Regions from separate parts of the Geodermatophilus sp. SYSU D00867 genome, predicted to be linked through region 1. Evidence: riboswitches for the same ligand, from Rfam matches in the RefSeq annotation. Region 1 holds a riboswitch; the other holds the start of a gene.

Region 1 (3,781 bases):
GCGGCGACCTACCGGCTGCAGGTGACCGCCGAGTTCACCCTCGACGACGCCGCGGCCGTGGCCGGCTACCTCGCCGACCTGGGTGTCACGCACGCCTACTCCTCCCCGCTGCTGCGCTCGGCCGCGGGCAGCACGCACGGCTACGACACTGTCGACCACGCGCACGTCGACGAGCCGCGGGGCGGGCAGGAGGGCTTCGACCGGTTCGTCGCCGCGCTGCACGAGCACGGGCTGGGCCTGGTGCTCGACCTGGTGCCCAACCACATGGGCGTGGCCGACCCGGCCGAGGCGCCGTGGTGGTGGGACGTGCTGCAGCACGGGCGCGACAGCGCGCACGCGTCGGCGTTCGACGTCGACTGGGACTTCGGCGGCGGGCGCATCCGCATCCCGGTGCTGGGGTCGGCCGACGACGTCGAGAAGCTCGAGGTCGTCGACGGCGAGCTCCGCTACTACGACAACCGCTTCCCGATCGCGCCCGGCACCGGCGAGGGCACCCCGCAGGAGGTGCACGACCGGCAGCACTACGAGCTGGTCGACTGGCGGCGCGCGGACGCCGACCTCAACTACCGGCGCTTCTTCGCCATCAACACCCTCGCCGGGCTGCGCGTGGAGGACCCGGAGGTCTTCCGGGCCACCCACGAGCTGGTGCTGCGGCTGGTGGCCGACGGCGCCGTCGACGGGCTGCGCATCGACCACCCCGACGGCCTGGCCGACCCCAAGGAGTACCTGGACCGGCTGGCCGAGGCGTCGGGCGGCCGGTGGACGGTGGTCGAGAAGATCCTCGAGCCCGGTGAGGACCTGCCGGAGAGCTGGCGGGCGGCCGGCACCACCGGCTACGACGCGCTGGCCGAGGTCGACGACGTCCTGGTCGACCCGGCCGGCGAGGCGGCGCTGACCGCGCTGGACACCGAGCTGTCCGGCCGGGCGGTCGACTACGGGCAGCTGGTGCACGACTGCAAGCGCGAGGTGACCGACGGGATCCTCGGCTCGGAGGTCGCCCGGCTGGTGCGCGTCATCGGCGAGCTGCCGGGCGTCGACGTGGAGACGGAGAAGGAGGCGCTGGCCGAGCTGCTGGCCTCCTTCTCCGTCTACCGCACCTACCTGCCCGACGGCCGCGAGCACCTCGACGCCGCCGTGGGCGACGTCCGCGACCGCCGTCCCGACCTGGTCGCCGCGGTCGACGCGCTGCACCCGGTCCTGGCGCAGGCCGGCACCGAGGCGGCCACCCGGTTCGAGCAGACCAGCGGCCCGGTGATGGCCAAGGGCGTCGAGGACAGCGCCTACTACCGGTGGGCGCGGTTCGTGGTGCTCAACGAGGTCGGCGGCGACCCGGCGCGCTTCGGCAGCACCCCGGAGGAGTTCCACGAGGCGCAGGCGCGGCGGCTGGAGCGCAAGCCGGAGTCGATGACGACGCTCACCACGCACGACACCAAGCGCAGCGAGGACACCCGGGCGCGCCTGGCCGTCCTCGCCGAGGTGCCGACGGAGTGGGCGGACCTGGTCCGCGGCTGGCTGTCCCGCCACCCGCTGCCCGACCGGCCGCTGGCGCACCTGGTGTGGCAGAACCTGGTCGGCGCGTGGCCGCTGTCCCGCGAGCGGGCGCACGCCTACGCGGAGAAGGCGGCCCGGGAGGCCGGGCAGTCGACGACGTGGACCGACGTCGACGAGGCGTTCGAGGCGCAGCTGCACGCGATGGTCGACGCCGCCTACGACGACGAGGCCACGAACCGCGAGATCGAGGCCTTCGTCGCGCGGATCGGCCCGGCGGGCCGGTCCAACGGGCTGGCGCAGAAGCTGCTGCAGCTGACGATGCCCGGCGTCCCGGACGTCTACCAGGGCACCGAGCTGTGGGACCACTCGCTCGTCGACCCCGACAACCGCCGCCCGGTCGACTACGACGAGCGGCGCGCGCTGCTGGCCCGGCTCGACGGCGGGGAGGTGCCGGAGGTCGACGACACCGGCGCGGCCAAGCTGCTCGTCGTGTCGCGGGCGCTGCGGCTGCGGCGGGACTCCCCGGAGCTGTTCACCGGCTACACCCCCGTGGCGGCCACCGGGTCCGCCGCGCAGCACGTCGTCGCCTTCGACCGTGGGTCCGGGGAGCAGGGCGGCGCGGTGACCGTGGCGACCCGGCTGCCGGTGGCGCTGGCCGCCACCGGCTGGGGCGACACCGCGCTGACGCTGCCGACCGGTGCGTGGCGCGACGTGCTCACCGGCACGCGGGTCGTCTCCGACGCCGGCGGAGCGCCCGTCGGCGAGCTGCTGGCCCGGCTGCCGGTGGCCCTGCTCGTCCGGGACTGAGACGGAGGTCACGGCGGCGCCTGCCGGCGCCGCCGTGACCTGCGGCCCCTGCCGGCGATCTCGTGCGCGCCGCCCGGCACGGGCCGGGCGACACGCCGTGACGGGTGGTGCCGGTGTGCCGTCTCGTGATGCTCCCGTTACCTTTGCGACCGCACGCGGGCCAACCGACTGTCGCGTGCCGGAGCCGGTCCGCCGAACCCCGTCCGCCGGGCTCCGTTCCTCGAGCACAGCCAGGACGGGGGTGGGGGACCCACTTCGGCGCCTGCACCGCGGTCACGGGGGGACCGGACGCAGCGCCTCGGGGTGAAGCCGCACGCCGTGCGGCCGGGGCACCGATCGCTCCGAACCCGACAGCTCACCTCGCAGGCGGCGGATCGGAGATCCCCCATGCGCACGTCCACGTCCCTGCTCCGCCGTGCCCTCGTGACGACCGGCGTGGCCGCGGCCGCGATCGGCGTCACCGCCGGCCCGGCCTCGGCCGCCGCTCCCAACGACTGGGACGCCGTCGCCCAGTGCGAGTCCAGCGGCAACTGGAGCATCAACACCGGCAACGGCTACTACGGCGGCCTGCAGTTCAGCCAGTCCACCTGGGCGGCCTTCGGCGGCACCGAGTACGCCGCGCGCGCCGACCTGGCCACCAAGGCGCAGCAGATCGCCGTCGCAGAGCGCACGCTCGACGTCCAGGGCCCGGGCGCCTGGCCCACCTGCGGCAAGGGCCTGGACCCGGGCGCCCCGGCGGCCGGCTCGCCGGCCGCCGAGCCCGCCGCCGCGCCCGCGCCGGCCGAGCCGGACACGGCCGCCCGGGCCGGGGAGTCCGCCGCCGGGGCCTCCGGCGGCCCGTACACCGTCCGGTCCGGCGACACGCTGGGCACGATCGCCCGGGACCAGGGCGTCGAGGGCGGCTGGAAGGCCCTCTGGTCGGCCAACAGCGGCACCGTCAGCGACCCGGACGTCATCCACGTCGGGCAGGTCCTGCAGCTGCCGTGACCCGGGGCGGCAGCCGGGGGACCCGCTCCCCCGGCTGCCGCTCGCGGTTGACCGCGCCCGCAGCGGGCAAGAGGGACCGGTCAGCCGCACTACCGCTGGGAGGCCCCCGCATGTCCGCACCCGTCGAGTTCGCCGTCTGGGCGCCCGTGCCCGAGCGTGTGCGCCTGCAGGTCGACGGCACGGTGCACGACATGAGCCGCGACGACGACGGCTGGTGGCGGGCCGAGGTCGAGGCCGGCCCGGAGTCCGACTACGGCTACCTGCTCGGCGACGACGACACGCCCCGCCCCGACCCGCGCTCGCGCCGCCAGCCCGACGGCGTGCACGGCCTGTCCCGCCGGTTCGACCCGTCGGCGTACGCGTGGGGCGACACCGCCTGGACCGGGCGCCCGCTCGCCGGCGGCGTCGTCTACGAGCTGCACGTCGGCACGTTCACGCCCGAGGGCACCCTCGACTCGGCCATCGACCGGCTGGGCCACCTCGCCGACCTCGGCGT
Region 2 (3,781 bases), on a different contig from region 1:
GGCGGCGCGCTGACCCCGCTGACCGTGCTGCTCACCGGCGGCGACCCGGCCGACGTCGTCGCGGCGCTGGGCTACCTGGAGGCCGTCGACGCGCACACCACGGAGGTGGTCGGTGCCGCCGAGCAGCAGCGGCGGACCGCGGTCGACCGGCAGACCTCCGCCGACGCCGTCCTCGCCGAGGCGCGGCAGCGGGCCGACCGGCTGGCCGCGGAGGTGGCCGAGCTGGAGGCCTCCGCCGACGCGGTCACCGCGGAGCTCGACGTCGCTCTCGGCGACGTCGACCGGCAGCTGTCGGACCTGCAGCGCCAGCAGGTCGACGTCAACACCCAGACGGCGGCCAACTGGCGGGCCTACCTCGGCCAGCTGCGCCAGGCCGGGGTGACCGCGCCGCCGGCGGCCGAGCTGCTCGACCCGGTCCGGGGCCTGCCCGCGGGGCTCACGCCGATCGGCGCGGCCGCCGGCGGCGCGCAGCGCGGCGCCGCGCAGCTGCCGCGCCGGCCGGTGTCGCTGCTCGTGCTGCCCGCCGAGACGCTGGCCGCGGTCACCGCGGCCATGGACGCCCTGGGCCGGCCCTACGCGCCGGGGACGGCCGGCCCGGACTCCTGGGACTGCGGCTCGCTGGTCTCCACCGTCTACCGCGACGCGGGCATCGACCTGCCCGCCGACCAGGCCGGCCTGTTCGCGGTCACCACGCCCGTCGACCCGGCCGACGTCCTGCCCGGCGACCTGGTCTTCCTCGGGACCCCCGAGGCGGGCCTGGGGCACGTCGGCATCGCGCTGGACGCGCAGACCGTGCTCGCCGCCGACGCGCGGGCCGGCGCCGTCGTCGTCCGCCGGCTGCCGGCCGACCAGGTGGTCCACGTCGGGCGGCCGAGCCTCGGCCCGCGGCCGGAGGTGCCCGCCCCCGGTCCGGTCGGCGGAGCCCTGCGGGTCGAGTGCGGCAACACCGTCTACCCGCCGAGCTTCGACGGCGCCCGGGCCTGGGGCGGCTACCCCAACGGCCTCATCCCGCCGAGCGCGCTGTGCCCGATCGGGGTGGGCGGCCACTCGCTGCGCTGCGACGCCGCGGCGGCCTGGCGGGCGATGAGCGCGGCGTTCGCGTCGGCGTTCGGGCAGCCGATCTGCATCACCGACTCCTACCGCACCTACGCCGGCCAGGTCCGCCTGTACGGGGAGAAGCCGGCGCTGGCCGCGGTCCCGGGCACCAGCAACCACGGCTGGGGGCTGGCGGTCGACCTGTGCGGCGGCATCGACGGCTTCGGCACGCCGCAGTACGCGTGGATGGTCGCCAACGCCGGCCGGTTCGGGTGGCTGCACCCGACCTGGGCCGACCCGGGCAACGGCCGCGAGGAGCCCTGGCACTGGGAGTACGCGGGCGGCTGAGCCGGGACTGTCGGTGGCCGTCCCTAGCGTGCTGGTCGACCGACAGGGAGACCCGTCCCGACCGCGGCCCGGCACCGGGCGGCGCGGCCGGGGCACCGGAGGGACACGGCCATGCTCATCGACTGCGACTCGTGCACCGCGCGCGGCGCCGGCTGCGCCGACTGCGTCGTCACCGCCCTGCTGGGCGCCCCGCCCGCGGAGCGGGACACCGGCCCCGTGCTGCTGCCGGTGCCCTCCGTCCCGGCGGCCCGGACGGCGGACGGCGCACTGCCGCGCCCGGGCGTGGTCGTGGAGCTCGACGACGTCGAGCGGCGGGCCGTGCGGGCGCTGGCCGAGGGCGGCCTGGTGCCGCCCCTGCGGCACCGGCCGTCGCGGGACGGGCGCCGGCGCACGGGCTGACCGGCGCGGACACCCGATCGGGTACGCACCGGAGTGGCGCGGCTGCTGACCGTGTGTGTCCTCACAGTTCCCGCACCCCCCGTTTGTCACAACTGCATCACGTCCGTACTGTGGCGCCGTCCGGCCGGGTGGTCGTCACCCGACGCAGGGTGACCTCGGCCGACACCGCCGAGTCACCGGACGCCCTCCCGGAGGTGCGCGAGGTGAGCCGGGGACCCACCGCAGCACTGGGGTGAGTTCTCGCGCGCGCCGGTCCCGACCGGGGCGCGGAGATAGGGCACGTCTTCCCAGCCCGAACCCGTCAGCTAACTCGGTAGGCGGTTGCTGAGGAAGAAACGGAGAGCCGCCGCCCGTGGCGACCCCCCGCCCTGCCCTGGGGCATGCACGCGAGAAGTCCACACCCACCACCCGGATCGCCGGCCTGCACCGCCCGTCGCGGGCCCGCCGCCTCGGCCGGGTCACCTTGGTCGGCACCACCGCCGCGCTGACCCTCACCCTGCTGTCCGGCACCGCGGCCGCCGACCCCGAGCGGGCCGGCACCCCGGAGCAGGCCGCCCAGCTCGCCGCCGAGGCCGGTCACCGGCTCGAGGTCGTCACCGAGCAGGTCAACGAGGCCCGCGAGGTCCTCGCCCAGCAGCAGGCCGCCGCCGACGAGGCCGACCGGGCCGCCGCCGAGGCGCAGGACCGGCTGCAGGACCTCGACGGCCGGATCCGCGAGGTGGCCCGCAGCGCCTACACCGCCGGCAACGGCGACGGCTTCGCCGGGCTCGACCTGCTGATGACCAGCGACTCGGCCGAGGACTTCGTCGCCTCGCTGGCCACCCTCGGCCAGATCGCCGACCACACCACCTCGGTCCTCGACCAGGTGAACGAGGCGGCCGCCGCCGCCCGGCAGGCGCAGGCCGACGCCGAGGCCGCCGAGACCGAGGCGCAGCGCACCCTCGACGGCCTGAGCGCCCAGGAGGCGCAGCTCCAGGGCGACATCGCGGACTACCAGGCGCAGTTCGCCGCGCTCACCGAGGCGCAGCGGCAGGCGGCGCTCGCCGCGCAGGAGGCCGGCCTGGCCGCCGGCGCGCAGGCCGGGCCCAGCGCCGGCGGCGGCGCGGGTGGGGAGAGCGCGCCGGCCACCGCGGGCACGCGGGCCGCGGCCCCCGCTCCGGCCCCGGCCCCGGCGCCGTCGGCGGGCAGCGGCGGCAGCGGTGCCGCGCAGACCGCGGTGCAGACGGCGCTGGCCCAGGTGGGCGACCCCTACGTGTGGGGCGCCGGCGGGCCGAACGCCTTCGACTGCTCGGGCCTGACCCAGTACGCCTACGCCGCGGCCGGCATCAGCCTCCCGCACTCCAGCAGCATGCAGTCGCGCATGGGCACCGCCGTCTCGCGGGCGGACCTGCAGCCGGGTGACCTGATCTTCTACTACAGCCCGGTCAGCCACGTCTCGATGTACATCGGCAACGGCCAGATGGTGCACGCCTCCACGTCGGGGCAGCCGGTGAAGGTCGTGTCGGTCGACTCGATGGGCGGCATCACCGCCATGCGCCGCATCGCCTGACGGAGGACCTCCCCGCCCCCACCGCTCGCGAGCTCCCGGCGGGCCCCTGCAGGGAGGCCGTTCCAGCACGTCGCGAGGCCGAGGGCCGGTGACCCGGACGGGTCGCCGGCCCTCGGCGTCCGCCGGGGGAGCGCACGGTGCGGCACCGGCGCGCGCCTAGGATCGGCCGGGTGGGCAGGGCGGGCGGGACGAGCACCCGCCCCGGCCCCGAGGCCACCCGGCCAGACCGCACCGGCTCCCGCCGGGCCGCGCTGCTGGTCGCGCTCGTGCTCGGCGCGGCGCTCGTCCTCGTCATCGCGCTCCGGACGCCCTGGACGCCGCTGCCCACCCCGCCCGGCGGCGCCTCCCCGGTCACCGACGACGCCGGGCTGCCCGCCGAGGTCGTCCGCCGCGCCGAGGCCCTCGCCGCCGACATCCGTCCCGCGTCGCTGACCAACCTGGTGCTCGGGC

Evidence for each region. Region 1 has a riboswitch for cyclic di-AMP ahead of ACI8AK_RS20910 (transglycosylase family protein). Riboswitches for the same ligand answer to the same signal wherever they lie in the genome.
Region 2: it holds a riboswitch for cyclic di-AMP, as region 1 does, so the genes downstream of both, ACI8AK_RS20615 (C40 family peptidase) here and ACI8AK_RS20910 (transglycosylase family protein) in region 1, are expected to answer to the same signal.

The regions. Positions count from the first base shown of each region.
Region 1 covers NZ_JBJGZC010000028.1:31,045-34,825, reverse strand. Annotated here, with positions in the region: gene treY (malto-oligosyltrehalose synthase) at 1-2,298, shown strand, start outside; cyclic di-AMP (ydaO/yuaA leader) riboswitch at 2,548-2,682, shown strand; gene ACI8AK_RS20910 (transglycosylase family protein) at 2,686-3,285, shown strand; gene treZ (malto-oligosyltrehalose trehalohydrolase) at 3,396-3,781, shown strand, end outside.
Region 2 covers NZ_JBJGZC010000027.1:30,983-34,763, reverse strand. Annotated here, with positions in the region: gene ACI8AK_RS20625 (D-alanyl-D-alanine carboxypeptidase family protein) at 1-1,383, shown strand, start outside; gene ACI8AK_RS20620 (hypothetical protein) at 1,495-1,782, shown strand; cyclic di-AMP (ydaO/yuaA leader) riboswitch at 1,939-2,118, shown strand; gene ACI8AK_RS20615 (C40 family peptidase) at 2,135-3,331, shown strand; gene ACI8AK_RS20610 (M48 family metalloprotease) at 3,502-3,781, shown strand, end outside.